Regions from separate parts of the Mesorhizobium oxytropidicola genome, predicted to be linked through region 1. Evidence: riboswitches for the same ligand, from Rfam matches in the RefSeq annotation. Region 1 holds a riboswitch; each other region holds the start of a gene.
The links. Region 1 has a riboswitch for cobalamin ahead of AC0V8S_RS18740 (CbtB domain-containing protein). Riboswitches for the same ligand answer to the same signal wherever they lie in the genome.
Positions count from the first base shown of each region.

Region 2: another riboswitch for cobalamin. It lies ahead of bluB (5,6-dimethylbenzimidazole synthase); the one in region 1 lies ahead of AC0V8S_RS18740 (CbtB domain-containing protein).
Region 3: another riboswitch for cobalamin. It lies ahead of AC0V8S_RS02030 (aromatic ring-hydroxylating oxygenase subunit alpha); the one in region 1 lies ahead of AC0V8S_RS18740 (CbtB domain-containing protein).
Region 4: another riboswitch for cobalamin. It lies ahead of AC0V8S_RS27315 (DUF1636 family protein); the one in region 1 lies ahead of AC0V8S_RS18740 (CbtB domain-containing protein).

Region 1 is NZ_CM149692.1:3,754,985-3,762,057, reverse strand. It holds gene AC0V8S_RS18760 (ISAs1 family transposase) at 86-1,156, shown strand; gene cobO (cob(I)yrinic acid a,c-diamide adenosyltransferase) at 1,414-2,028, opposite strand; gene cobU (bifunctional adenosylcobinamide kinase/adenosylcobinamide-phosphate guanylyltransferase) at 2,030-2,545, opposite strand; gene AC0V8S_RS18745 (CbtA family protein) at 2,538-3,341, opposite strand; gene AC0V8S_RS18740 (CbtB domain-containing protein) at 3,357-3,536, opposite strand; cobalamin riboswitch at 3,570-3,767, opposite strand; gene AC0V8S_RS18735 (aromatic ring-hydroxylating oxygenase subunit alpha) at 3,899-5,068, shown strand; gene AC0V8S_RS18730 (MFS transporter) at 5,072-6,265, opposite strand; gene AC0V8S_RS18725 (heparan-alpha-glucosaminide N-acetyltransferase) at 6,475-7,073, shown strand, end outside.
Region 2 is NZ_CM149692.1:6,022,230-6,029,302, forward strand. It holds gene dxs (1-deoxy-D-xylulose-5-phosphate synthase) at 1-1,756, opposite strand, end outside; gene AC0V8S_RS30340 (pirin family protein) at 1,941-2,861, opposite strand; gene AC0V8S_RS30345 (DUF2277 domain-containing protein) at 2,902-3,168, opposite strand; gene AC0V8S_RS30350 (exodeoxyribonuclease VII small subunit) at 3,267-3,518, opposite strand; gene AC0V8S_RS30355 (histone deacetylase family protein) at 3,522-4,448, opposite strand; cobalamin riboswitch at 4,570-4,749, shown strand; partial or broken gene bluB (5,6-dimethylbenzimidazole synthase) at 4,870-5,379, shown strand; gene AC0V8S_RS30365 (hypothetical protein) at 5,535-6,518, opposite strand; partial or broken gene AC0V8S_RS30370 (TetR/AcrR family transcriptional regulator) at 6,615-7,073, opposite strand, start outside.
Region 3 is NZ_CM149692.1:430,416-437,488, forward strand. It holds gene bglA (beta-galactosidase BglA) at 1-801, shown strand, start outside; gene AC0V8S_RS02005 (ABC transporter ATP-binding protein) at 831-1,943, shown strand; one part of gene AC0V8S_RS02010 (IS630 family transposase) at 2,134-2,472, shown strand; one part of gene AC0V8S_RS02010 (IS630 family transposase) at 2,474-3,079, shown strand; gene AC0V8S_RS02015 (DUF680 domain-containing protein) at 3,092-3,331, opposite strand; gene AC0V8S_RS02020 (DUF680 domain-containing protein) at 3,403-3,612, opposite strand; gene AC0V8S_RS02025 (DUF680 domain-containing protein) at 3,686-3,883, opposite strand; cobalamin riboswitch at 4,375-4,575, shown strand; gene AC0V8S_RS02030 (aromatic ring-hydroxylating oxygenase subunit alpha) at 4,691-5,938, shown strand; gene AC0V8S_RS02035 (FAD-binding oxidoreductase) at 5,959-7,053, shown strand.
Region 4 is NZ_CM149692.1:5,431,775-5,438,847, reverse strand. It holds gene AC0V8S_RS27330 (sugar ABC transporter ATP-binding protein) at 1-1,443, shown strand, start outside; partial or broken gene AC0V8S_RS27325 (ABC transporter permease) at 1,443-2,493, shown strand; gene AC0V8S_RS27320 (substrate-binding domain-containing protein) at 2,565-3,554, shown strand; cobalamin riboswitch at 3,812-4,017, shown strand; gene AC0V8S_RS27315 (DUF1636 family protein) at 4,040-4,507, shown strand; gene AC0V8S_RS27310 (ABC transporter ATP-binding protein) at 4,504-5,292, shown strand; partial or broken gene AC0V8S_RS27305 (ABC transporter substrate-binding protein) at 5,340-6,285, shown strand; gene AC0V8S_RS27300 (FecCD family ABC transporter permease) at 6,285-7,073, shown strand, end outside.

The DNA of each region.
Region 1 (7,073 bases):
TCGATCGCAGGGGAATCGCATATGGCGATTTTGGGCTTGAAGTTGGTTTGAGAAGGGATTCTTTGGGAAGGCAGTCCAGCGAGGAGTGACTGCCATTACCAGCCTTGAGAGCTATTTCGGTACGGTGCCTGATCCGCGCGCGGCCAACGCCACACATCGGCTTGGCGACCTGATCGTGATGATGATCGCTGCGAGCCTGTGTGGCGCGACCAGCGCAACGGAGTTTTCGTTGTTCGCGCAAGAGCGCAAACAGGCGCTGTCGCGCTTGATCGACTATGAGGAGGCGCCTAGCCACGACACCTTCTCGCGGCTGTTGCGCCTGCTCGATCCGGAGGCCTTCGGACGGGCGTTCGCCGCCTTTGCCGCAGGCTTTGCCCAGGCACGTCAGGGTGTGGTCGCACTTGATGGCAAGGCGCTGCGGCGGGCCTATGAGAAAGGCCTTGCGGCCAGCCCGCCCCTGACGGTGTCGGCCTTTGCCAGCCAGACGCGGCTGTGTTTGGCGGCGGTCTCGCCCGGCGACGAAGACAATGAGGTCGAGGCTGCCCTCAAGGTCGTCGAACTCATTGATCTTACTGGCCGATTGGTCACGGCCGATGCCCTCCACTGCCACACGCGCATGGCCAAGGCCATCATTCAGCGCGGCGGCGACTATCTGCTCGCACTCAAGGGAAACCGCCGGCATTGGTTGGCTCGGGCCAATCAACAACTGGCCCAGACCACTCCCGCCGTCACTGAGCGGACCGAGACCAGCCATGGCCGCAACGAATGGCGGCAGGCAGAGGTCGTGGTGGCGGCTGAACCAATGATGCCGGGGCACAAGGCCTTCATCCGCATCACCAGCCGGCGCGATCAGGCCGAGCCGCTGACGCGCCTGTTCATGGCCTCAACGCTGCTGTCGCCACAGCAGGCGATCGACCTCACCAGAGCCCATTGGCAGATCGAGAACGCACTGCACTGGATGCTCGACGTTCATCTGCACGAGGACCTCAGTCGTGCCCGCAAGGACAACGCTCCCGCCAACACCGCCCTCATCAACCGCATCGCCAGAAATATCCTTCAGGCCGCCGACATCGACAAAGTCCCCATTAGCCACCGCATCAAGAAATGCGCTTGGAATGACGACTATCTCATCCAGGCAATCGCTCATATGCGATAGCCCTGCCGTCGATCGGGGGAGAGGTGGCTCGGCGAAGCCGAGACGGAGTGGGGGTCGACCAGCTCGGCAGTCGCGTTTTCGCACCCGCCGGGTCGCGCTTGCCTGTCTGAGACCGCGCGTTCGATAACCGCCTTCCCCCAATCCGTCGCTGCTTCGCAGCGCCACCTTTCCCCCCTCCGGAGGGAAAGGAAGGGAGCCCCGCTGGGAGCGTTTGGCGACCTGACTTGAACGCTTACCCACAAAGGGGACAACAGATCTCAAAACTCGATCCCCTGCTGCGCTTTCACGCCCGCCGAAAAATGGTGCTTGGTCACGCCCATCTCGGTGACCAGATCAGCGGCCTCGACCAGCGCCGGCTTGGCGTTGCGGCCGGTGACGACGACATGCAGGCCTTCGCGCCGCGCTTTCAGCGCCGCAACCACCTTTTCGAGATCGAGATAGTCGTAGCGCAGCGCGATGTTGAGCTCGTCGAGCACGACTAGGCTGATCGACGGATCGGCGATCAACTCCAGCGCCTTGGCCCAGGCAGCCTCGGCCGCCGCGATGTCGCGCTTCAGATCCTGCGTCTCCCAGGTAAAACCCTCGCCCATTGCATGCCAGACGACGCGGTCGCCGAAGGCAGCAAACGCATCCTTCTCGCCGGTGTGCCACTTGCCCTTGATGAACTGGACGACGCCGACGCGCTTGCCATAGCCGAGCATTCTGAGCGCCAGGCCGAAGGCGGCCGTGGTCTTGCCCTTACCCGGGCCGGTGTTGACGATGAGCAGCCCCTTCTCGACCGTTTTGCTGGCCACCTCGGCGTCCTGCACCGCCTTGCGCTTGGCCATCTTGGTGCGATGGCGTTCCTCGTCCTTATCGTCGATGTCGGTCATGTCATTTCACCTTGAGCGGCAGCCCCGCCACCATCAGCAGCACCGTATCGGCGATCGCCGCGACCTGCTGGTTGAGCCTTCCGGCATCATCGCGAAAACGGCGCGCCAAGGCATTGTCCGGCACGATGCCTTGCCCGACTTCGTTGGACACCACGAACCAGGGCCCGCGTGGCCGCGACAGCACATCCGCCAGCCGCTGGCATTCGGCTCCAACGTCGTGATCGGCCAGCATGTGATTGGTCAGCCACAGTGTCAGGCAGTCGACCAGCACCGGCTGGTTGTCGGGCAAGGCCTCGAGCGCGCCGGCGAGATCGAGCGGTGCGTCGATAGTCATCCAGCCCTCGCCGCGCCGCGAGCGGTGCAGCGCGATGCGCTCGCGCATTTCGCTGTCGTAGGCCTCAGCCGTGGCGATATAGGCCCATGGTGACGGCAACGCCGTCGCCAGGGTTTCGGCATGCGCGCTCTTGCCGGAGCGCGCGCCGCCGATGATGAACGTCAGCTTGTTGCGATCAGGCAAAGCTGTCGCGCAGGCTGGTCGCGGTGCCGGTGAAGCGTCCGCGCACCACGCCGACGACGGCGCCGAGCACCAGCCAGAACACCAGGTTGGTCACCGTCACCGCCACCACGAACTGGTGATGCAACCCTTCCGGAATCGCCGTCTCGAAGCTGTCGGGCTGTGGCGCGCCGACGATGTGCGGGGCAACGATCAGCGCCACGGCAAGGATGGCGAGCGGCAGTGACTTGCGGAACGCGATCAGGCCGAGACCAGCCGCGGTTGCCGCCACCGTTGCCCACCACCAGATCTGGCGCGGCAAGAGATCGGCCGCCGGCATGGCCGGCAGTTCCGGCGGTAGGCCGAGACCAGGCGCCAGCGTGAACACGGCAAAGCCGGCCAGGCCCCAGAATACGCCCTGGCGCCAATTGCCGATGCCGCCGGCGAATTCCGAAACCGCGACCAGGATCAGCGCGAAGCCGATGCCGGTGACGATATTGGCAAGCACGCTGAAGGCGAAACGCTCGAAACCGTCTGCCGGCGCCCAACCCTCGTCTTTCGCCGGAGCAGTCACTTCAGCCGGGGCCGGCGCCGCAGTGCTCATGGCATTCCCCGCCGGGGCGGCCGTACTCATGGCAGTGGTATCCGCCGCGGCCGGGGCCGCGGCATGGTCGTGCTTATGGCCGCCGCCGGCCTGTTCGTAGACTTCCGCCTTCAGGATCAGCGGCACAGTGGCATAGGCCTGCATGCAGGCGAGGATGACGCCGGCCACGAGCCCTGCGATCGCCGCGATGAACACGACGTTGCGAAACAGGTTCATGATGTCAGATCCTGGTCAGTGGCAGGGAAACGCCATCGAATGGCGATAGTCGTGAGCCGCATTGTGGACCGCATCGATATGCGAAAAGCCGACAAAGCCCATCACGAAAATGCCGAGAAACGCAGCGAGCGCCAGCTGCATGAAGCGCGACTGCGAGGAGACGGAGGCGCCGAGGGAGACGGAAGCGGTATTCATATCTTGTCCTTTCACCCTCCACCCGAGGGCCTGTCAGTTTTGCCGTCGTCGGCAGGTCTCCTGGCTCGCGGATCAGCGCCCTTCTCCACCTTCCCGAAGACGAATCTTCAGTGGCATATGGAGAGGACTACCGCACACAGTTGCGGGGGCAGCCACGGCATTGGGCAAGAATTTCGCCCGCACCGCATTCCCTCTTGGCTCCAAAACGGAACCGACGACTGCATGACTATAGGGAAAATCACGACACGCGGCAAACCAAATTCCGCCGGCAAACAGCGCGATTGCGCCATGCCGTCGCGAGGCGCGACAATTGACAATTCTCCTGGCCGGGTGTCGGCTGGCATCTTCACTGGAAGCCAGCCATGCAGCCCATTGCCAGCGAGCGCGCCCCCTACAACGGCCTGACCCAGGCCGAACCGACGCTGCCTTCATCGGCCTATTGGGATGAAGCAGCCTATCAGCGGGATCTCGATGCCATCTGGTACAAAAACTGGCTGCTCGTCTGCCGCGAGGCCGATCTCGCCCAGCCGCTTGCCTTCCGCCGATTCCGCATCGGCACGCAGGACATCCTCGTGCTGCGCGACGACACCGGCGCGCTGCGCGCCTTCCACAACACCTGCCGGCATCGTGGCTCGCAGCTGTGCCAGGAGAGCGAGGGCCGGCTGAAGACCAGGCTGATCACGTGCCCCTATCATGCCTGGTCCTATTCGCTGCGCGGCGACCTCGTGCGCGTTCCGTCGAAATCGCTGCCGGACGGCTTCGACAAGGCCGACCATCCGCTCTACCGCGTCGCGCTCTCGGTGTGGCGCGGCTTCGTCTTCATCAATCTGCAGGAATATGCGGCGGGCTCCGCCCAGGCATCCTTCGACCCTGCCTCCGGCAATCTCGGTAACTGGCCGCTGGAAACGCTGGTATCAGGCCATGTGCTGCGCAAGGTGATGCACTGCAACTGGAAGATCTTTTGGGAAAACTTCAACGAGTGCCTGCACTGCCCGGGCGTGCACAAGGACCTGTCGCGGCTGGTGCCGATCTATGGCCGCGGCCTGATGAGCCGGCATGACGATCCCGAATGGACGCGCCACGCCGACAATGACGCGCCGGAATTTTCCGGCGGCCTGCGCGCCGGGGCCGAAACCTGGTCGTGCGATGGCCAGGCGCATGGGCCGGTCTTCTCCGGGCTGACACCAGCCGAACGCACCGCCGGCCAGACCTACGCCACCAGCCTGCCGTCGATGTTCATCGTCGGCCATGTCGACTATGTCAGGACCGTGCGCCTTGTGCCGCTCGGTCCCGAACAGACGGAGCTTGTCGCCGAATGGCTGTTCGCGCCCGAGGCCCTCGCCGTGACCGACATCGACAACATCGTCGCCTTTGGCACGCAGGTGCTGGAAGAGGATGCGGCGATCTGCGAGGTCAATCAGAGAGGCCTGCGTTCGATGCGTCACACAGCCGGCGTGCTGATGCCCGAGGAGTACGACCTGCACCGCTTCCACAACTGGGTGCGCGAGCAGCACGCGGCGCTTTCTGCCTGATCCTCACAGAGACTTTGGCAGATATCGCCACGTGACAAAACCGCAAACCGCCGCCAGCAGGCCGAGCGTGACGAACACCGAGCCCAGTCCGAAGAAGGCCAGCACCACCGAATAGACCAGCGGCGGCGTCAGTTCGGAAAAATCGAGATAGGTGCGGTAGACCGCCGCCATCTGCGCCCGCTCATAGGAGCGCACCGAGCGCATGAAGGCAGTCGAGCCCAGCGCGTCGAGCGCGATGGTGAAGAAGGCGCCGCACAGCAGGAAAGCGCCGGTGAGCAACGGCACGCTCTCGCCGACCGTGCCTGCCGCAAGAAGCATTGCCGACATGGCGAAATAGGCAAATGTCGTGGTGCGCCGGCCGCCAAAGCGCTTGCCCGCCTTGCCCCAGAAGATCGCCATGAACAGCAGCGCGTTGCCGGCCGAAACCAGCAGGCCGCCCGCCAGCTTGCCCTCGCCTGTGATCACCATGAACAGCGGCCCGTAGACGAAGAACGTCGTCCAGAAGCAGGAGCGGCCGAAGGCGATCAGCCAGGCAAGCCTCAATCTGGGCTGCGCGACGAAGCGGCCGATATTGGCGAGCGGATTGGCCGGCCGTGTCTTGCCGGGCCGGATCGACGGGTTGTCGCCAAGCCGATAGGTCCAGAACAGCGGAGCCAGCGCGAAGACCGCCACCGCACCATGCGCGGCATAGATGCCGAAGCGCGTGTAGAGGAAGATGCCGAGCGTCGGCCCGCCGGTCCAGGCGAGCATCGACCACGCCATGCGCAGCGATTCGGCCTGCATGAAGTCGGTCTTGCGGATGTGGTCCATGATGTAGAGGTTGAGCGTGATCGAGAGCGCACTAGCGCCCATCACACGGCACAGCATGCCGGCCAGTTGCCCGGCCAGCGTGTGGGTAACGAAGAACAGCGAGCCTATTGCAAGGAGGCAGGCGCCTGCCGTGTAGACCCAGCGCCGGGCAAAGCGGCGGATCAGCATCGGCATGAACAAGGTCACGGACAGGCCGAGCAGCGCCACGATGGTGTAGAGGATCGAGACGATCTGCTCATTGTGCAGAATCTCGTAGGCCTGGATCGGGATGACACTCGACACCGTGGCGCGGGCGAAGGATTCGACCGCGTAGAGCGAGGCGAAGGTGCGCGCATCCGCGGCCTTGAGGGCCGGAAGCCAGATCGGATGGCGGACATGGGTGGACATTGCTTCCCCAAAGCAGAATCACCGGCCAAATCTGCCGTGGTCGTTCCCGGACGATTAAGAGGAAACCGACGTGTAACCGGCGAAAAGCGAAACCGGTCAAAGGCTTCCCGGCTCTGGCCTAAAGCGGCGCTTGATCCGATGCCCCGGCCTTCTTCTGTCCCGTCCAACCGTGATAGTCCTCAGGCGGGGCTGAATCAGATCGCGAGACCATGACCATCCATACGCCGACCGCACCCGTTCCGGAGCCATCAAAGCGCATCGTCGCCATCGACATTGTGCGCGGCATCGCGCTGCTGGCCATGGCGAGCTACCATTTCACCTGGGATCTGGAATTCTTCGGCTACACCGATCCAGGCCTCACCGCTTTTGGCTGGTGGAAGATCTACGCACGCTGCATCGCCTCGACTTTCCTGTTCCTGGTCGGCGTCAGCCTGTACCTGGCTCACGGCCAGCAAATCCGCTGGAACGGTTTTTGGAAGCGCTTTGCAATGGTTGCCGGTGCCGCGGTCGCCATTTCGGTGGTCACCCGCATCGCGACGCCGGACGGATTCATCTTCTTCGGCATCCTGCACGAGATCGCGCTCGCCAGCCTGCTCGGCCTCGCCTTCCTGTGGCTGCCGGCCCTGCTGACGCTTGTCGTTGCCGCGCTCGTGATCGCTGCGCCCGTCTATCTGCGCTTCGAGGCCCTGGACCATCCCTGGCTATGGTGGATCGGCCTATCGGCGACCAATCCACGATCCAACGACTATGTGCCGCTGTTTCCATGGTTCGGCGCGGTGCTTATCGGCATCGGCGTGGCGAAACTCAC
Region 2 (7,073 bases), 2.3 Mb from region 1:
CCAGCAGTCCTTCATGGGCCAGAAACTGCAGCACATGGCTGGCGAAGCCGCCAATGGCGCCCTCTTCCACCGTCACCAGAACCTCATGCGAGCGGGCCAACCGCCGGATCAGATCCTGGTCGAGCGGCTTGGCGAAACGGGCATCGGCAACGGTGGTGGAAAGCCCGGCCGCGCCGAGTTCCTCGGCGGCGATCAGGCAATCCTGCAAGCGCGTGCCGAAGGACAGTAGCGCCACCTTTGTGCCTTCCCGCACGACGCGGCCTTTGCCGATTTCGAGAACCGAGCCACGCTCCGGCATGTCGACGCCGACGCCGTTGCCGCGCGGATAGCGGAAGGCGATCGGGCCATCATCATAGGCTGCCGCAGTGCGCACCATGTGGCGCAGCTCCGCTTCGTCGGCGGCCGCCATCACGACAAAGCCCGGCAGGCTTGCCAAGAAGGTGGTGTCGAACGCGCCGCAATGGGTGGCGCCATCGGCGCCGACGAAACCGGCGCGATCGATGGGAAAGCGCACCGGCAGTTTCTGGATCGCGACATCGTGCACGACCTGGTCATAGGCGCGCTGCAGGAAGGTCGAATAGATCGCCGCGAACGGCTTGTAGCCTTCGGTGGCGAGGCCGGCGGCGAAGGTCACCGCATGCTGTTCGGCAATGCCGACATCGAAGGTCCTGGACGGGAAGACCTCACCGAACAGGTCCAGCCCGGTGCCGCTCGGCATGGCGGCGGTGACGGCGACGATGCGGTCGTCCTCACGGGCCTCCTGGATCAGGCTTTCGGCGAACACCTTGGTGTAGGCCGGTGCGTTGGCCGGTGCCTTGGCCTGTGCGCCGGTGATGACGTCGAACTTGTTGACGCCGTGATATTTGTCGGCGGCGGCTTCCGCCGGCGCGTAGCCCTTGCCCTTCTGGGTGACGACATGGATCAGCACCGGGCCTTCGCCATTGTCGCGGACGTTTTTGAGCACCGGGATCAGATGTTCGAGATTGTGTCCGTCGATCGGGCCGATGTGATAGAAGCCGAGCTCCTCGAACAAAGTGCCGCCGGTGACATAGCCGCGTGCATGCTCGACCGCGCGGGTGATGGCACGATCGGCGCGCTTGCCGAGATAGGACGTCAACTTCTTGCCGAAGTCGCGCAGGCCGGCATAGGCCTTGCCCGAGGCGAGGCGCGCGAGATAGGCGCTCATGGCGCCGGTCGGCGGCGCAATCGACATGTCGTTGTCGTTGAGGATGACGATGAGCCGGGCGTCGAGCGCACCGGCATTGTTCATCGCCTCATAGGCCATGCCGGCCGACATGGCGCCGTCGCCGATGACGGCGATGACATTGTTGCGGCCGCCGGAGAGGTCGCGGGCGGCGGCCATGCCGAGGCCTGCCGAGATCGATGTCGAGGAGTGGGCCGCGCCGAAGGGATCGTACTCGCTCTCGGCACGGCGGGTGAAGCCGGACAGGCCGCCTTCCTGACGCAGCGTGCGGATGCGGTCACGCCGGCCGGTCAGGATCTTGTGCGGATAGGCCTGATGGCCGACGTCCCAGATCAGCCGATCATCCGGCGTGTTGAAGACATAATGCAGCGCCACCGTCAGCTCGACCACACCGAGGCCGGCGCCGAGATGGCCGCCGGTGCGGGACACCGCGTCGACCAGTTCGAGGCGAAGCTCGGACGCCAGTTGCGGCAGTTCGCTCTCGTCAAGCGCGCGCAAATCCGCCGGAATGCGGACCTTGTCGAGAAGCGGCGTATGCGGCGTTGCGTTCACGGGTGCTTAGGCTTTCTGTTCAACGGCGGGATAGGCCGCCGGCCTGTGAAAGTAAATGCGTGTCAGTGACGCGGGCCTGCTGCCAAAAGGTCAGCGCGTCGAAACAGTCTATGCCCGCGCTTTCAAGTCCTTGTTTTCATGCATATCGTGGTCCCGAAACCGGGCCGCTTTTGGGCGATATTCATTAGTTTTCCGGCAGCGGAATAAACTCTTCCTCATCTCCAGGAACGATATCGAAGCGGCCCGTCTTCCATTCTTGCTTGGCCTGTTCGATGCGCTCCTTGGACGAGGATACGAAATTCCACCAGATGTAGCGCTTCGAACCGAGCGAGGCGCCGCCGAACAGCATGAAATGCGCACCGGTTTGCGACGATATGACGATCTCGTCACCGGGCCGGAACACCAGCAGTCGCTCGGCCGGAAAGACGTCGCCTGAAATCGAAACCTCGCCTTCGAGCGTGTAGATAGCGCGCTCTTCGGCATCCGCCGGGATTTTCACGCTGGCGCCAGGCGTCAGCCTGAGATCGGCATAGAGCGTCTCGGTATCGGCCCGCACCGGGGAGCGCAGCCCCTGGAAATCGCCGATGACGATGCGGCTGCGGACGCCTTCGGCGTCGATTTCGGGGAGCCGCAAGGCCGCGGTGTTCTCGAACACCGGCGCCACTTCCTCCTTGCCGTCGGGCAGCGCCAGCCATGTCTGCAGGCCGGAGATCGACATCGGCGCGCCGCGCAACTCCTCGGGCGTGCGTTCGGAGTGGACGATGCCACGGCCGGCGGTCATCAGGTTAACGTCGCCGGGCTGGATCACCATTTCCGTGCCGAGCGAATCGCGATGCCTGATCTTGCCGTCGAACAGATAGGTCACCGTCGACAGGCCGATATGCGGATGCGGACGGACATCCATCGCCTGGCCGCCGCGCAGGATCGCCGGGCCCATCCGATCGAAAAAAATGAAGGGCCCGACCAGCCGCCTCTTGGCGGTCGGCAAAGCGCGACGGACCTCGAAGCCGCTAATGTCCTTGGCGTTCGGGATGACCATCAGCTCGATCTGGTCGCTGGTGAAGGCGTCGCCGGCTTCAGGGTCTTTCCCGGGAAAGAAGCTCATGAACTCTCCTTGTCAGCGGTCGTGGACCGCTTTGGCCGCATCAGGCAAAGCGGATCGCCGCCTTTGCCCGCAGTTTGGCCGCCACCTCTTCGCGATTGCGCGGATGCTGATGGGTTTCGAGTGAATCGAGAAGTTCGCGCGCCGATGCCGCGATGGCCTCGACGGCGTGGTCGAACGCATGCTGGTTCTGTTTCGACGGGCGTGTCGTTCCGCTCAGCTTGCGGACGAACTGAAGGGCCGCGTCGCGCACTTCGTCATTGGTTGCCGGGGGATCAAAATTGAACAGGGTCTTGATGTTTCTGCACATCGCTTCCGTATCTCCTCTTGTCCAAGGCGCCATATCAACGGCGACGAACTCTATCCTCAAACACGATGATGTCCAAAACTCGGTGAACGGCTTGCGCCTCATTCCGCGTCGAGCGGCTCGGTTCCGACCGGCTTGCCGTCGCGCGACAGCCTGATCTTCTCGACCTTGTCCTCGGCGGCCTTCAGCAGCCGATCGCAATGCGCCTTCAGCGCCTCGCCGCGCTCATAGATCTTGATCGACTGGTCGAGCGGCACGTCGCCACGCTCCAGATCATCGACGATCTTTTCCAGTGCGTCGAGTGCCTGCTCGAAGCTCATCGCCTTGACGTCTTCGTTGGTCTCAGCAGCCATCATTCATCCTTTCATCAGTCGCCCGACATGGGCGGCGACCGAAAATGCCAGTCCCTGCAGATCGTAGCCGCCCTCGAGCAGGCTGACGAGCCGGTTGCCGCTGTGGCGCGCGGCGCGCTGCATCAGCTGGCCGGTCGCCCAGTCGAAGTCATCCTCGGTCAGATTGATCTCGGCCAGCGGGTCACGGTGATGCGCGTCGAAACCGGCCGAAATGATGATCAAATCGGGCGCGAAATTGTCGAGCGCCGGCAGCACCCGCGACAGGAAGGCATCGCGAAACACCTCGCCGCCGGTCTGTGGCGCCAGAGGCGCGTTGACGATGTTGCCGGCGCCGGTCTCGTTCTTCGCGCCGGTGCCGGGATAGAGCGGCATCTGGTGCGTCGAGCAATAGAGCACCGAAGGATCGTCCCAGAAGATATCCTGCGTGCCGTTGCCGTGATGGACATCCCAGTCGACGACAGCGACGCGCTCGGCGCCATGCTTCTTCTGCGCATAGCGGGCGGCAATCGCCGCTGTGTTGAAGAAGCAGAAGCCCATCGCAGTGGTCTTCTCGGCATGGTGGCCGGGCGGACGGGCGGCGACGAAGACATTGTCGGCGCGGCCGGCAAAGACGTCGTCGACGGCAGCGTTGGCGGCGCCGATCGCGGTGATCACCGCTTGCCAGCTCTTTGGGCTCGCGGTGGTGTCGGCATCGATACGGGCAAGGCCCTCTTCGGGAATGGCGGCGCGCACGCGGGCGACGAAATCGGCGGGATGCGCGTAGAGGATGGTCGCTTCATCGCCCTCCGGCGCCTTGACGCGATCAAGCGCAGCAAAGGTCTCGTCATCGAGCACGCGCTCGATGGCGCGCAAGCGGTCCGGCCGCTCGGGGTGACCGGGCGGGGTGATGTGTTCGAGGAAGATCGGATGGGTGTAGAGACGGGTTGTCATGCTCCCTATCTAGTGCCCCGGCGCTGCGATGGCCATGCATTGCGGCTCGATCGCTGGGGAAAATCGCGCCTGCGTCCATTGGCGTCGCTGCGGGGATTGGCGCCGCCAGCGCTTCAGCGTAAGGTCGCAGACACTGCCTGGTGCCCGCTGTAAGCGGGAGAATCGGGAACACGGTTGAATTCCGTGGCGTGCCCAACGCTGTGAGGGGGACCGCGCCGGTAAATGCCACTGTCGATGACGGGAAGGCACCGGACGCGGGTTGATCCCGAGCCAGAAGACCGGCCTGGCAGGCATCGTCATCCGCATGGTCAGGCGGAGGACATGGATTGCAATCGCAAGGGGACACGCGATGCCGGAAACCATGACCGCTCCTATGGGCGACGGATTTGACCAGGTTGCGCGCGATGCCGTCTACCGCGCCATGTTCACGCGGCGCGACGTGCGTAGCCATTTCCTGCCCACAGGGCTCGACGACGAGGTGCTGGCACGGCTGCTGCTTGCCGCGCACCATGCGCCATCGGTCGGCTTCATGCAGCCGTGGAATTTCATCGTCATCCGCGACGTCGCGCGACGGGCGGAGGTGCGCGACCTGTTCCTGGCCGCGCGCGAACAGGAACTGCCGGCGATCGAGGCGGAAAGACAGGCGCTCTACCGCAAGCTCAAACTCGAAGGCATCTGCGAAAGCGCCCTCAATGTCTGCATCACCTGCGACCGCCAGCGATCGCAAGGCTCGCCACTGGGGCGTTGGCACAATCCGGAAATGGATCTCTACAGCACGGTCTGCGCGGTGCAGAATTTCTGGCTGGCGGCGCGCGCCGAAGGCATCGGCGTCGGCTGGGTCAGCATCATCGAGCCGCAAGCGCTGAAAAGCCTGCTGTCCATTCCCGAGCATGTAACGCCGATCGCCTATCTCTGTGTCGGCCGGGTTTCCGAGTTCGCGCCGAAACCCGACCTTGAGACACATGGCTGGGGCCGGCGGCTGCCGCTGCCCGAACTGATCATGAGCGAGACCTTTTGCGGGCAAGGCGAGGCACCGCTCAAGTCAGCTGTGGCGCACCTCAACACAGTCGCCTGCGCGCCCGCCGATCAGCGCGTTGCGCCGGCCGTGCCCCAGCGCGAGCCGCCGAAGGAGGCCAGTGCCTTGTCCTTCAACTCCCTGAACTTCGACGACGCCTCGGCCAGCCGGGCGTCCCAGGCCGGATCAGGCACCTGGCCGGCGATAGTCTTGAAATAGACCTGCATCAGGCAAGCAATCGCGAAAGGCTCGATGAACGCTGCCTTGAAGGCCCAGGCGAAGACGATGGCCAGCACGAAGGCCCAGCCGGCCAGTTGCCCAGGCATCAGGAACAGAATGGCGGCGGCCGGAGCCAGCATCAGCAGGAAGATGACGAACGACACGCCCCACATGATGACCGCCAGCCAGACGGCGTTCTTGACCATGGTCTTGCCGTTCTGGGCGTAGAGCACGACGCCTTGGCGCGCCGTCTCGAAGGGCGAGGACGAATTGATGCGGATGTTGTAGCCGAGGATAATCTCGTCGACATAGGTGAGCGACAGGCGGATCACCGTGTTGATGAAGGAAACAAGGCCGCTCAGGCCCGGAATGGGCAGGAAGGCGGCGATGCCGCCGAGCAGTCCGGTGATGGCGCGGATGGCGCCCTTGACCAGTTGGTCGACGACGAAAAGGATGTTGGCCTCGGCGAAACGCTCCGTCACGACCTGCCTGGCATAGGCGATCTGGTTCTGGCCGTCGGGAACATCCCGGCCATCGATCAGATGGACCATGACGGCAATGTGGCCGGCCTTGACGACGTAGAGGATGTATTCGCGGATCCAGTAGACGGCGATCGAGACGATGCCGAAGCCGACCACCCCGCCCCACAGGGCGAAGGACATCGGTCCATCGGGATCGGTGGAGATATGGCCGACGCCATAGCCGACGGAGGCGCCGGCGCCGGTCGCCACGATATAGGCCAGCGTGATGCCGAAATAGATGATCATGCGAAAGACAATGAAAGGCCAGGTCCGCATCATGATGGACACCGACCTGCCGATATCGAAATCCCACATGCTCCGAATCTCCCCTCAGAGATGGCTGCTGAGGATGCGCTCACCCCGAAGATTGTCAATCGTAAGCAGTGGCCAGCGGAGCGCCCGACAGGGATTTCAGTTCTGTTGCGAAGCTGGTTTTCTGAGCAGACCTTCCAGCAGTTGCTTGAACGCCGCCACCACTTTTCTCGACGTCGCTTCGGGGTCGTTCGAATTGGCGATCCGCTGCGCTGCCTGGCTGCTCGCCCCGTTGATCAGCCGTGCCGCGGTCTCGGGGTCGACGCCCGGGACGACCACCCCTTCCCCCTGCAGCGCGGTCAGATGACCGGTCATTGAGCCAACGCAGGCGCTGGCATTCGGCCATTGTGCCGGATCGCCCAGCACGGCCGGACCATCCCGGAACATGATACGCTGGATTTCTGGCTCTAGCGCCATTTCGATATAGGTCGTGCATTCGTCGACGAAGTGTTGCCAGCGGGTCGGCGCTCTCGACGCAACCTCATTCACCCGGGCCGCCATTTCCGCGTCGATTTTCAGCGATAACCGCCTCCAGCAGCCCCTTCTTGTCGCCGAAGT
Region 3 (7,073 bases), 3.3 Mb from region 1:
CGCGGGCTGGAAGTCGTGGCGGCCTACACCGCCGGAGGCAAGCGCGTGCATATGTGCTATTCCTTCGATTTCCTGGCGCCGGAAAAGATCAGCGCGGCCAAGGTCCGCTCGGTGCTGGAAGCCTTCGGCAAGGTCGCCAGCGACGGCTGGTCGTGCTGGGCGTTTTCCAACCACGACGTGATGCGCCCGGCCTCGCGCTGGGCGGCCGGCGAAGCCGACCTGATCGCCTATCTCAAGGTCATCTCGGCGCTGCTGATGTCCTTGCGCGGCTCGGTCTGCATCTATCAGGGCGAAGAGCTCGGGCTCGGCGAAGCCGAACTGCGTTTCGAGGATCTGCAGGATCCCTATGGCATCCGCTTCTGGCCGGAATTCAAGGGCCGCGACGGCTGCCGCACGCCGATGGTATGGGATGGCGACGCCAAGAATGGCGGCTTCTCCCAGGCAAAGCCCTGGCTTCCGGTGCCGGCCAAGCATCTGGCGCAGGCGGTCAATGTCCAGCAGGGTGACCAGGCTTCGCTGCTCGAGCACTATCGGCGCTTCCTGACCTTCCGCCGCGCCCATCCGGCTCTGGCCAAGGGCGACATCACCTTCATCGAAAGCGAGGGCGACACCGTCACCTTCACGCGCCGCGCCGGCAATGAGCAGGTCGTCTGTGTCTTCAACCTCGGTGCCAAGCCGGCCAAGGTTGACCTTGGCAACCGATCCCTGCAACCTTTGCCGGGACACGGGTTTTCCGGGCAGGCAAGCACCGGTTCGGTCGAGCTCGGCGGTTACGGCGCCTGGTTCGGACGGATCGACTGAGTTTTTGAGACATCACTGGGAGGAAACCAATGGCCGATGTCAATCTGAGACAAGTGAAGAAATCCTACGGCAACCTGCACATTCTCCACGGCATCGACCTCGATATCAAATCGGGCGAGTTCATCGTCTTCGTCGGCCCGTCGGGCTGCGGCAAGTCGACCTTACTGCGGTCGATCGCCGGGCTCGAGGAAATCACCTCCGGCGAACTCAAGATCGCCGGTGAGGTCGTCAACGACGTGCCGCCGTCCAAGCGCGGCATCGCCATGGTGTTCCAGTCCTATGCGCTCTATCCGCACATGACGGTCTACGACAACATGGCGTTCTCGATGAAGATCGGCAAGGAGAACAAGGCCGAGATCGACCGGCGTGTGCGCCAGGCGGCGGAAATCCTGCAATTGACCAAATATCTCGACCGGCTGCCCAAGGCGATGTCGGGCGGGCAGCGCCAGCGCGTCGCCATCGGCCGCGCCATCGTGCGCAATCCGAAAGTGTTCCTGTTCGACGAGCCGCTGTCGAACCTTGACGCCGCCCTGCGCGTCGCCACCCGCATCGAGATCGCCAAGCTGAAGGAATCGATGCCCGCCACGACCATGATCTACGTCACCCACGACCAGGTCGAGGCGATGACACTGGCCGATCGCATCGTGGTGCTTAAGGATGGCCATATCGAACAGGTCGGCACGCCGATGGACCTCTACAAGAAGCCCGGCAATCTGTTCGTTGCCCAGTTCATCGGCTCGCCGGCCATGAACATCCTGCCGGCGACCATCGACAAGACCGGAAACCCGACTGTCGTCAGCCATGTTGGCGGGCGCAAGGCGACCGTGCCGATCTCGACGCCAGCCTCGGCCAAGGGTGCGGCGGTAAGCTTCGGCGTGCGGCCGGAAGACCTCATGGTCGCCACCGGCGCGGACTATCTGTTCGAGGGAACGGTCGACTATGTCGAGCAGCTCGGCGAGGTCCAGCTGGTCTATGTCGACATCGGCCGTGCCGACCTGCCGCTGGTGACCAAGCTGCCGGGCAATGTCGAGGTCAAGCGCGGTTCGACGCTGCGGCTGAGCGCCAATGCCGAAGACCTGCATATCTTCGATGCGGACGGACATTCCTTCGCGCTGCTAAAGCCGGAAGCAAAAGCGGCCTGAGGCCGCCAGTTCTGCTGGGTCGAGAGTCCTGCTGGGTCGAGGCGACACAAAAAGAGCGGCGGGCCAGGCCCGCCGCTCTTTTTTGGAATGTTGGCTTCGGCTGTTAGAGCGGTTCGCGTTTTGTCTGAATCGGGATTCCCAAGACTGAGCAAATCAGATTCGATGTTCTGACCGTTGGAGGTCGGGACAGATGGCCAAGCCTTATTCGATGGATTTGCGGGAACGGGCGTTGGCTCGCCTTGAAGAAGGCGAGACGAGCCGAGAGGTGGCCGCGGCACTGAAGGTGGCAGTTTCGAGCGTGATCAAGTGGGCGGCGCGCAAGCGTCGGCTGGGCAGTGCGGCACCCGGCAAGATGGGCGGTCATCGACCCTATCTGATTGACGGGGAGCATCGTGCCTTCGTCCTGAGCGAGGTCGAGCGGGATGCCAACATAACGCTTCATGAATTGACGGCCGCACTGGCTGACCGGGGTCTCATCATCCACCCTGCCAGCGTCGGTGGCTTCCTGCATCGCGAGGGCAAGAGTTTTAAAAAAAACCGTTCTGCCGGCTGAGCAACTCAAGCCAAAGCTGATGCGTCGGCGGACGCAATGGATGCGCTATCAGACCCGCATTGACCCAACGCGCCTGGTCTTCCTGGATGAAACGTGGGTCAAGACCAACATGGCGCCGTTGCGCGGCTGGGGTGTGCGCGGCAAGCGGCTGATGGCTCACGCGCCATATGGTCATTGGAAGACGATGACCTTCATCGCCGCACTGCGGCATGATCGGGTAGAGGCGCCTTGGGTCATTGACGGACCCATCAATGCGCAGGCCTTCCGTGTCTATGTCGAAACCGAACTCATCAAGACCCTGAAGCCGGGTGACATCGTCATTCTCGACAATCTCGGATCTCACAAGGGCCAAGCCGTCCGCGACATCGTCAGGGCCGCCGGTGCGCGGCTCTTCTTCCTGCCGCCTTACAGTCCAGATCTCAATCCAATCGAGAAGCTCTTCGCCAAGCTCAAGCACTGCATGCGACGTGCCGCCAAGCGAAGCATCCAGGCCGTACACAGCGCCATCGCCAGCACCCTCGACGTCGTCACCTCAAATGAATGTAACAACTACATCGAAAGCGCCGGATACAAGTCAACCTAAATGCGAACCGCTCTAGTGGTTGCCGAAGAGGTTCCGGTCGCTGCCCTGAGGCGCGGACTTCTGCGCGTCGCCCGACGAATTGAGCAGCTTGTAGACGGGCGAGCCGTTGCCGCGGATCGAAGCCGTACGCGAGTTGTCAACCGAGGTCGCCGCAGGCTGGTTGGCGGCATTGGAGCCATAATTGTCACTGCCGGCGAAGGCACTGCCGGAGATGGCCAGAACGGCGGCGGCGGCAAGGATGATCTTCTTCATTTCAAGTCTCCTGAATTTCTGGATTTCGCCGGGACAGCGGGTGTGCCCGCCGTCCCGCTGCGAACCGGTTGTTAGTTGTTGCCGAAAAGGTTGCGGTCAGCGCCCTGCTGAGCAGTCGCCTGAGTGGCGGGAGCCGACTTCTTGATCGAAGCGGTGTACGGACTGTCGTTCGAAGCAGCGGCAGCCTGGTTGGCGCCGGTGGAGCCATAGTTGTCGCTGCCGGCGAAAGCGCTGCCGGAGATGGCCAGAACGGCGGCGGCAGCAATGATGAACTTGTTCATGTTAGGTCTCCTGAATTTCTTGAGGTCGGCCGGAGCGGCGGGCGAAAAACCCGCCATTGGCCGGGATCGGCTGTTAGTTGTTGCCGAAGAGGTTGCGGTCAGCACCCTGAACAGGCGCCTGAGCAGCCGGTTCCGACTTCTTGGTCGAAGCGGTGTGCTGGCTGTCGACAGCCGCGGCTGCAGCGGCATTCGAACCATAGTGGTCGCTACCAGCGAAGGCGCTGCCGGAAATGGCCAGAAGGGCAGCGGCAGTGAGAACAATCTTTTTCATTTTGGGCACTCCAGTATTTTTCTGTCCGTCTAGCGGCGTGTCTTGGGATTAAAATCGCGTCGTTCGGACAGCCCCGATGTGGGAAAACCAGCCAGCCGTTTCCAATCACGAAGTTGTTCCGTGTGGACCAAGAATCCACCACTTGAAATTGTGCCAAGGCCTTCCTGGCCATATATTTTTGTATTTGATATCAAACTGTTAGGCAAACCAGCGCTGCGATCACCAACTGTATCGGAGCCTCAGCGTTCACACCGTCCTGCACGCACCGTCAACAGAAACGAACCGTTCGGTTCGATTTTAGAATCTGCTAATAGTTACTTTTCGATACCGTTAACCTTTTTAGCGCCCGTTCCGGGTCGATTCTGACAGCAGGTACAGCCGTGACCGCGACGATTTTCGTGACTGCCGCCTTGACCCGATCGTTTCGCATGCGTGTCGCGCCACATGGATGCGATGTCGCTTTCATGCCGATGTCGCAAACGCTGTCGTGATTAGATCAGGCCATCTCAGGTGCCGCTTCGTGACGACGGGGCGGAGAATTGGGAAGCCGGTCAAAGTCCGGCGCTGCCCCCGCAACGGTGGTGGAGTTCAAGTCGCAACGGGAGACCACTGGGCGAAAGCCTGGGAAGGTGTCGCGACCGTCCGCAAGGACACTCCAGAGCCCGGAAACCAGCCCGAGATAGTTGAACTCGACTGATCGCGGTGGGCGGTCAAGAGGCGGATGCTGCATATCCGGCGCGAGCCGGCGTGCGGTCGATCCTTCCTCAATCACCACCATAGTCAGTCCTTGAACGAAGAGGACAGGACATGGATGCGCGCAACGATATGCTGAGGCTCTTGAACAGCCGCAGAGAGGGTTTCTCACTCGAGCAGCCCTTCTACACGGATCCCGATTTCTTCAAGCTCGACATGGAGCTGATCTGGTATCGCGACTGGCTGTTCATCGGCCATGATTGCGAACTGCCGAAGCCCGGCAGTTTCATCACCGTGCAGATCGGCGACTATCCGGTCGTGCTGGTGCGCGATCAGCAGGGCAAGATCAATGCCTTCCACAATTCCTGCCGCCATCGCGGCAGCCGCGTCTGCAACACCGACAAGGGCATGGCCGCCAAACTGGTCTGTCCCTATCACCAGTGGACCTATGAGCTGGACGGAAGGTTGCTGTTTGCCCGCCAGATGGCCGATGGTTTCGACAAGAGCCAGTTCGGCCTGAAGCCGGTCGCCTGCGAAAGCGTGGCCGGCCACATCTTCATCTGCCTGGCCAAGGAGCCGGCGGACTTCGCGCCGATGCGGGCGATGATCGAACCCTATCTCAAGCCGCACCGCTTGAGCGAAGCAAAGATCGCCTTCGAGAGCACGATCGTCGAGAAGGGCAACTGGAAGCTCGTCTGGGAAAACAACCGCGAGTGCTACCATTGCGCGGGCAATCACCCGGAGCTGTGCAAGACCTTCCCGGAGGCCCCGACGGTGACCGGCGTGCAAGGCGCCGACAGCGATCCGGAGATGCTGGCGCACTGGGCCAAATGCGAGGCGGCCGGCCTGCCGAGCAAGTTCCGCATCGACCCGGCCGGGCAATACCGCGCCACAAGGGCGCCGCTATTGCGCGAGGCGGTCAGCTACACGATGAACGGCAAGCGGGCGGTGAAGAAGAACCTCTCCGACAGCGTCTCGGCCGACCGCATCGGCACGTTGATGCACTATCACTACCCGACGACCTGGAACCATATCCTCATCGACCATGCCGTCACCTTCCGCGTGCTGCCGATCAGCGCGACGGAAACGGCGGTGACGACCAAATGGCTGGTGCACAAGGATGCGGTCGAAGGTGTCGACTACGATCTTGCCGAGCTCACCCATGTCTGGACCGAGACCAACGACCAGGATCGCCGCATCGTCGAGGAGAACGCCTTCGGCATCCTGTCGCCGGCCTATGAGCCCGGCCCCTATTCCGAGTTGCACGAGGGCGGCGTGATCCAGTTTGTCGACTGGTATGCGCGCTTCATCGGCCCGCGCCTTGCCGACGACGGCAGGCCGGCGCTGCGCAGCGTTGCTTGAGAGGTTGAGGGATGAATGCGATGACGGATCTTGGCCTCTATCGCCATCTCGACCAGATGGCGCCCTGGAACGACAGGCTGCAGGTGCTGGAAGTGATCGGCGTCAGCGACGAGGCGCCCGACGTCAAGACCTTCACCTTCCGCTCCGACAACCAGACCTGGTTCCGCTACAAGCCGGGCCAGTTCGTGACGCTGGAACTGCCGACGCCGGACGGGCCGCTGATGCGCACCTATACGCTGTCGTCGTCACCGTCGCGGCCGTTCTCGATCGCGGTGACGGTGAAGGCGCAGGCCGGCAGCATCGGCACGCGCTGGATGTTCGATCACCTGGTGCCCGGGTCGCACGTCAAGGCCTACGGGCCGGCGGGCGATTTTTCGCTGCACAGCCACCCGGCGGCCAAATATCTGTTCATCTCGGCCGGTTCCGGCGTGACGCCGATGATGTCGATGCTGCGTTGGCTGAACGACTGCGCGCCATGGACTGACGTCGGCTTCGTCAATTGCGCCCGGCGCGCCGAAGAGATCATCTTCCGCAAGGAGCTCGAGCTGCTCGGCGGCCATATGCCGGGCCTGTCGCTCGGCTTCATGATCGAGGAGCGGTCGAGCCGCGAGGGCTGGTACGGCCATATGGGCCGCATCGACGCCATCCGGCTGCCGCTGCTGGCACCCGATTTCCGCGAACGCGAGATCTTCTGCTGCGGTCCGGATCCCTTCATGCGCGCCGTGCGCGGCATGCTGGACGCCGCCGGCTTCGACATGACGAAATACCACCAGGAGAGCTTTGCCGCACCGATGGTGGAGGAAATCCCGGCGCCGTTCGCTGCGCCGGACAGTGTGGCTGTTCCCGTCGAAGCCGCAACACCGATCCGCTTCGCGCTTTCGGACGTCGACGCGGAATGCGTCGCCGGCCAGACCGTGCTGCAGACGGCGCGCGCCTCGGGCGTGCGGATCCCCGCAGCCTGCGAATTCGGCCTGTGCGGAACCTGCAAGGTGAAGAAAGTCTCCGGCGCTGTCGAGATGAGCCACAATGGCGGCATCCTCGATCACGAGATCGATGACGGCTTCATCCTCGCCTGTTGCTCGAAGCCGCTGTCGGCGCTCGAAATCGAGGCGTGATCGGCTCGCGCTCCCAGCCG
Region 4 (7,073 bases), 1.7 Mb from region 1:
TTCGGCCTGAAGGCCGGCGAGATCCATGCGCTGCTCGGCGAGAACGGCGCCGGCAAATCCACGCTGATGAACCTGTTGTCGGGTGTCTACACGCCCGATGAAGGTACCATCCACATCGACGGCAAGCCGGTCGCCTTCAACAATCCGCGCGAGGCGCAGGCGGCCGGTATCGCCACCATTTTCCAGGAGCTCGACCTCGTGCCGACGCTCGACGTGGCGGCCAACTTGTTCCTCGGCCGCGAATTGATGCGGCCTGGCGGCTTCCTCGACGTGCCGGCGATGCGTAGCGAGGCTCGTAGGCGGCTCGAAGCCATCGAGTTGGCCATCGACCCGGCCAGCATGGTGGCGAACCTGTCGATCGGCCAGCGCCAGGTCGTGGCGATTGTCAAGGCGCTGTCCTACGCCTCGCGCGTGCTCATCATGGACGAGCCGACGGCGGCGCTCACGGTGGGTGAGGTCGACCGGCTGTTCGACATCATGCGCAAGCTCGCCGCCAGCGGCGTCGGCATCGTCTACATCTCGCATCGCCTGGAAGAGGTGCCGCAGATCGCCGACCGGGTGACGGTCATGCGCGACGGCCGCGTCGCCGGCGTCACCGAGCCGCACGCCCCACAGGCCGAGCTGGTCCGGCTTTTGGTCGGGCGGCCGCTGGACGAGCTTTATCCCAAACGGTCAAGGGCGGCCGACAAGACGTTGCTCAGCCTGCGCGATGCGCGCTTCAGGCTCGCCCATGAAAGCGCTGGATGGCAGCCGCCGGCTGGCGTCTCCCTCGAGGTCAAGGCCGGCGAGATCGTCGGGTTGGCCGGGATCATGGGGGCAGGGCGTACCGAGCTGCTCAGTGCGCTCTATGGCACCGGTCTGTCCGGCCGTTGGGAAGGCGAGGTCGCCATCGACGGCCGGCCCGTAAAACTCGATTCCATCAAGGCCGCGCGCAACGCCGGCATTGCCTTCGTCACCGACGACCGGCGTGGCAGCGGGCTGATGCTGAGAATGGCGGTGGGCCTCAACCTGGTCATGTCGGTCATCCGCCGCATCTCACCCTTCGGCCTGATGTCGTCGCGCCGCCAGGCGGATGCGGTGAAGCAGTCCTTCGGCCAGTTCGACATCAGGCCGAAGAATCCCGACATCGCTGTCGGCGCCCTGTCCGGCGGCAACCAGCAGAAGGTGGTGCTGGCCAAGGAGATCCTCGGCAATCCCCGGCTGTTGCTGCTCGACGAGCCGACTCGCGGCGTCGACGTAGGTGCCAAGGGCGAAATCTACGCGCGGCTCAGGCAGTTGGCGGCGCAAGGGCTCGGCATCCTGGTCGCCTCCAGCGAGATGCCGGAGCTGATCGGTCTGTGCGACCGGATCGTGGTGCTGCGCGAAGGGCGCAACGTGGCGGAATTCATCGGCGGCGTCGACGAGCACACGGTGCTTGACGCGGCAAATGGCAGGGAGGCCTGATGTCTGAACAGAAGATCTCGGAGGCAAGCGGTCCGGTTGCTGCGGCACCGGTGCATCGCGATCCGCTCGCTTTGGTGGTGCGCTTCCAGAGCCTGATCGGCCTGGTCGTGGTGGCGATCGGCGGCATCATCTTCTCACCGCGCCGGCATGGCCAGATCCTGTTCCTCGACCCCGACAACATCGCCAACATCGTGCGCGCCGTGTCGGAGACCGGCATCATCGCCATCGGCATGACCTTCGTCATCATCACCGCCGGCATCGACCTGTCGGTTGGCGCGGTGCTCGGCCTGTCCAGCGTCGTCACGGCATCGATGATGATCTCGGGCGGTTTCGGGCTCATTCCCACCATCCTCGCGGTGCTCGTCATGGGCATCGTCTTTGGCGCGATCCAGGGCACCATCTCCACCCGGGTTCCGGCTGGAGCCGTTCATCGTCACGCTCGCCGGCCTGCAGGCGGCGCGCGGCCTGGCGCTGGTCGTGTCGGGCAACCAGTACATCAACATTTCCTATGGCGACGGGCCGGGCCTGGCACCGCCGGTGTTTGCGATCCTCGGCGAGCGGCTGTTCAACAACACCGTGCCGGTCGCCACCATCGTCTTCATCGTCTTTGCCGCGATCGCGACGATCGTGCTCAACACCACGCGCTTCGGCCGCTATGTCTTTGCCGTCGGCGGCAATGAGCGCGCGGCGCGTATTTCCGGCGTGCCCGTATCGATGGTGAAGATCTCGGTCTATGCCATCACCGGCTTTGCCGCCGCTCTTGCCGGCATCGTGCATGCCGGCCAGTTCAATTTCGGCAGCGCCAATGACGGCATGGGCTACGAACTCACCGCGATCGCCGCCGTGGTCATCGGTGGCACCAGCCTGTTCGGTGGCGCCGGCTCGATGGTGGGCACCGTCGCCGGCACCATCATGCTCGGCGCGCTCGCCAATATCCTGCAGCTCAACAACATCACGCCCGCCATGCAGTTGCTCGCGACCGCCGCGATCATCGTGCTGGCGGCAGTGCTTCAATCCCTCGTTCGCCGCCGCGAGGGTTTGGGTCGTTAGGAGGAAGACGGCACAAAAGTCGAAGTCAAACCAAGATCTGGCCCCCCGGCCCGACAAGGAGGAGAGTGAGTATGAAGACCATGAGAAAAGGAACGAGGCGCACGCTTCATGCCGTGCTTCTGGCAGGCGCCGGCCTATGCATCGCGGGAGCCGCCCAGGCTGCCGAACCGTTGGTCAAGGCCTGCGCCAAGGACGGCCAGTTCATCATCGGCTTTTCGCAGGCCAATAATGCCGAGCCCTATCGCCAGCACGTCAATGACGAGCTGACGGCGGCCGCCAAGGCGGTGCCGGGCTTTACGCTGCAGATCGCCGACGGCGCCGGGAACGTCAACACGCAGACCTCGCAGGTCGACAACTTCATCACCCAGAAAGTCGATCTGCTGCTGATCTCGCCCTTCGAGGCGGCACCGCTGACGCCGGCAGTGAAGCGCGCCATGGATGCCGGCATCCCTGTCATCGAACTCGACCGCAAGACGGTCGGCGATCCCGGCAAGGACTACACTGCCTTCATCGGCGGCGACAATTACAAGATCGCGCTCGAAGCCGGAAAATACACCGCCAAGACCTTGCTGCCGGACGGCGGCGAGGCGGCGGTGCTGGAAGGCTTGCCGAGCTCGACGCCGGCAGTGGAGCGGTTGAACGGCTTCAAGGACGGCGTCAAGGAGAATGCCAAGATCCAGGTCGTGGCCGAGCAGGCCGCCGACTGGGTGCCGGACAAAGCCCAGACCGCCTTCTCGGCCATGCTCCAGGCGCATCCCGATATCAAGGTGCTCTACGCCTCGAACGACATGATGGCGGCCGGCGCGTTGCTTGCCGCCAAGGGAGCTGGCAAGCAGGTCAAGATCATCGGCACCGACGGCCTGCCAGGCCCGGCCGGCGGCATCGAGGCCGTCGCCAAGGGCGACTGGGCGGCGACCTTCACCTATCCGACGGGTGCGAAGGAAGCGATCGAGATGTCGAAGAAGATACTGCTCGACTGCGCCACTTCGGTGGACGCGACGGTAACGGTGGAGACCACCGCGATCACGGCTGAGAATGCGAAGGCGCTGGCGGGGAAGTAAGCCCGTCTGCCTGTAGACCATCCGATCCAGGGCGGGTTCACGCGAACCCGCCCTGTCTACGTTCGCAACCTTCTCCGGCACTCGAAGGGTGGTGGCAAGGGATTGACAGCGGCAGAGGATATGTCTTTAACAGTTCTGTTATTACATAACAGACGGAGATGTTGTATGCGCCTTCTCTGACGAGGTCGCAGGCTGCTGGTGCCACGATGGTGACAGGCTCGGTCGAAAAGAATCGTTGCGATGCGTCCGGGGCAAAACTACGATTGCCCGGTGATGGTCCCCGCGCCGAAAGGCAAGGGGTGAAAAGGGAACACGGTGAGACCCTCAAAGGTCGAGACCGTGGCTGCCCCCGCAACTGTAAGCGGTGAGCAAGATCCGAAATGCCACTGGCCGGCAAGGCTGGGAAGGCAGGATTGCGCCGAGACCCGCGAGCCAGGAGACCTGCCATCACTGAGTTGACCGGACGGGGTGTGCCGGGAGGAAACGTGGACGTCGGTCTTGTCGGCCGGCTCGCCAACATCCTTCCGTCGCCAGTTTTGGAAAGTGACGGAAAGTTGGACGGCTCCATCGATCATCGCATCATCGTGTGCACGCTTTGCCGTGACGTCCCGACCGGCATCAGGTCGGGCGAAAGCCTGTGCGCCGATTTGCGCTCCCGGCTCTCGGCCCATCATGAACCCGCCGTGGCGCATGGCTTCACGATCGAAGGCGTCGAGTGCATGGCGGGCTGCGCGCGGCCGCTGACGGTGGCCTTCCAGGCGCCGGGCAAGGCTTCCTATCTTTTCGGCTCCATCGACGCCGAGGCCGACGCCGGTGATCTCGTGCGATTTGCAAGGCTATACGCCTCGCTCGCTGACGGCTGGTGCAATTCCGGACAACGTCCGCCGCGACTGGCGGGCAAGACGCTGGCCCGTATCCCCGGCCCGGCCAAGTTTGCGGGTGACAGCCGATGACAATGCCGCTTCTCGAAGCGCACGACCTCTGCGCGATGGCGAATGGCCGCGACCTGGTCCACGCCGTCAGCCTGTCGGTGGCATCAGGCGATCGCGTTGCCATTATCGGCCCCAATGGCGCCGGCAAGACCACGCTGCTGCGCATGCTGTCGGGCATGCTCAGGCCAACTGCGGGCGAGGTGAAGCTTGGCGGGCGCCACCTGGACAGGATCTCGACCGCCGAGCGCGCGCTTCACATCGCCGTCGTCGGCCAGACCGACCAGCCAGACCCGAGGCTGGCGGTGATCGACTATGTCGAACTCGGCCGCGTTCCGCATGCGGGCCTGAGGCGCAAGAGCGAGGAACGCCACATTGTCGTCGACGCGCTGGGCCGAACCGGCCTGTTGCCGCTGCTTGGCCGCAGCATCGGCTCGCTGTCGGGCGGCGAACGCCAGCGCGCCCAGCTTGCGCGCGCCATCGCACAGCAACCGAAAGTGCTGTTCCTCGACGAGCCGACCAACCATCTCGACCCGCGCGCCCGCGGCGAGCTTCTCGAACTCGTGGCCGGCTTCGGCATGACGGTGATCGCGGTGCTGCACGATCTGGCGTTGGTGGCACCCTTCGCCACCAGGGTCGCGGTGATGCACGAAGCGCGGCTGCATGCGCTGGCTGCACCGCGCGAAGCGCTGACCCAACAGCTGATCCGCGAGATTTTCGGCGTCGACGTGTTTCGCCTGCGCCATCCCACCGAGGACCGCGAACTCACGGTCTTCGATGTTCCGAACCGTGCCGCGCCGCTGTCCTGATCAAACCTATCCTTCATCCGATACTGTTCAATCAAGGAGCAAAATCCGTGAAACGTCTCGTCTTGTCGCTTGTCTTCTCGCTGCTGGCCTCGACGGCCTTCGCCTTCCCGGTCACCGTCGACAGCTGCGGCAAGCCTCTGACCTTCGACGCGCCGCCCAAGCGCGCCGTCATCCACGATCTCAACATGGCCGAGATGGCCTTCGCACTGAAGTTGCAGCCATCGATCGTCGGCCTACCGGCATCACCGGATGGTACAAGGTCGGCCCCGAATTCAAGGCCGAGCAGGGGTCCATCCCGGAACTGGCGCCAAAATACCCGACGCTCGAAAACCTGGTCGCCGTCGAGCCCGATTTCTTCTTCGCCGGCTGGTACTATGGCATGAAGCCGGGCGGCGACGTGACGCCCGACACGCTCGCCCCGCACGGCATCAAGACGCTGGTGCTGACCGAAAGCTGCGTCCATCTCGACAAGAACCGCCCCGCCGCCTCGATGGACCTGCTCTATGGCGACGTCGAAAAGCTCGGCAAGATCTTCGGCAAGGAGGCGGACGCGGAAAAGCCGTCTCCAGCTGGAAGGCGCAGTTGGCCGATATCACCGCCAAGGTCGGCAATGCCAAGGGGACGCGGGTGTTCCTCTATGACTCAGGCGAGGACAAGCCGTTCACCGCCGGAAAATTCGCTATTCCTAGCGCCATGATCACTGCCGCGGGCGGCGACAACATCATGGCCGACATGGACACCAGCTGGGGCAATACTGACTGGGAAACGGTGGCGTCGCGCAATCCGCAATTCCTTATCCTGCTCGATTACCAGGATGGCGGCGGCTACAAGAAACTGCTCGATTTCCTCAAAGCGCATCCGGCCATGAAAGAGACGGACGCGGTCAAGAACGAGCGCTTCGTGGCGCTCCGCTATGCTGAACTGACGCCCGGACCGGCAAACATCGAGGCGATCGCCAAGATCGCCAAGGCGATGCATCCGGAAGCGTTCTGATGCTTCTTGCCCCGGGGCATAAATCCGGCGCGCTTTCAGGGCACAAGGGATTTGCGCTGGCCATGGCAGCGGGCGCGGTGGCGGTCGTCGCCCTCGTGCTCATGTCGATCGCCTATGGATCGACACTGATCCCGCTGACCGACGTCATCGCCTCGCTCGGCCATGCCGTCGGGCTGAACGGGCACCAGGTGTCGGGCCCGGTCGGCAAGATCGTCGTCGATCTCAGGCTGCCGCGCACCATCCTGGCGGTCTGTGTCGGCGGCGGCCTCGGCATAACAGGCGCCTTGCTGCAGACGGTGACCCGTAACGATCTTGCCGATCCCTTCCTGTTCGGTCTGTCGGTGGGAGCCGCTGCCGGTGCGGTTTCCGTCATCACCGTGTTCGGCGACAGTTTTGGCATCTGGACCTTGCCGGTCGCCGCCTTCACCGGCGGTATACTGGCCGCCGGCATTGTCCTGCTGCTGGTCGCGCGGGTGCGGGGGCAGGGGCCGGAACGGCTGATCCTCGCCGGCCTTGCCGTCTCCTTCCTGTTCACCGCCCTGACCAACTATCTGGTCTTTGCCGGCGACCAGCGCGCCGCCCATTCGGTGCTGTTCTGGACGATGGGCGGGCTCGGTCTGGCGCGCTGGGACAATGTCTGGCTGGGCGCCTTGGGAGCCGGCGCTATTGCGGTTTACGGGCTGTGGAACCACCGCAGGCTGGATGCCTTCCTGGCCGGTGAAAGTGCCGCAGAAAGCCTTGGCGTGCCGGTGGCGCGGATGCGCAGGACGACGTTTCTCGTTGCCGCC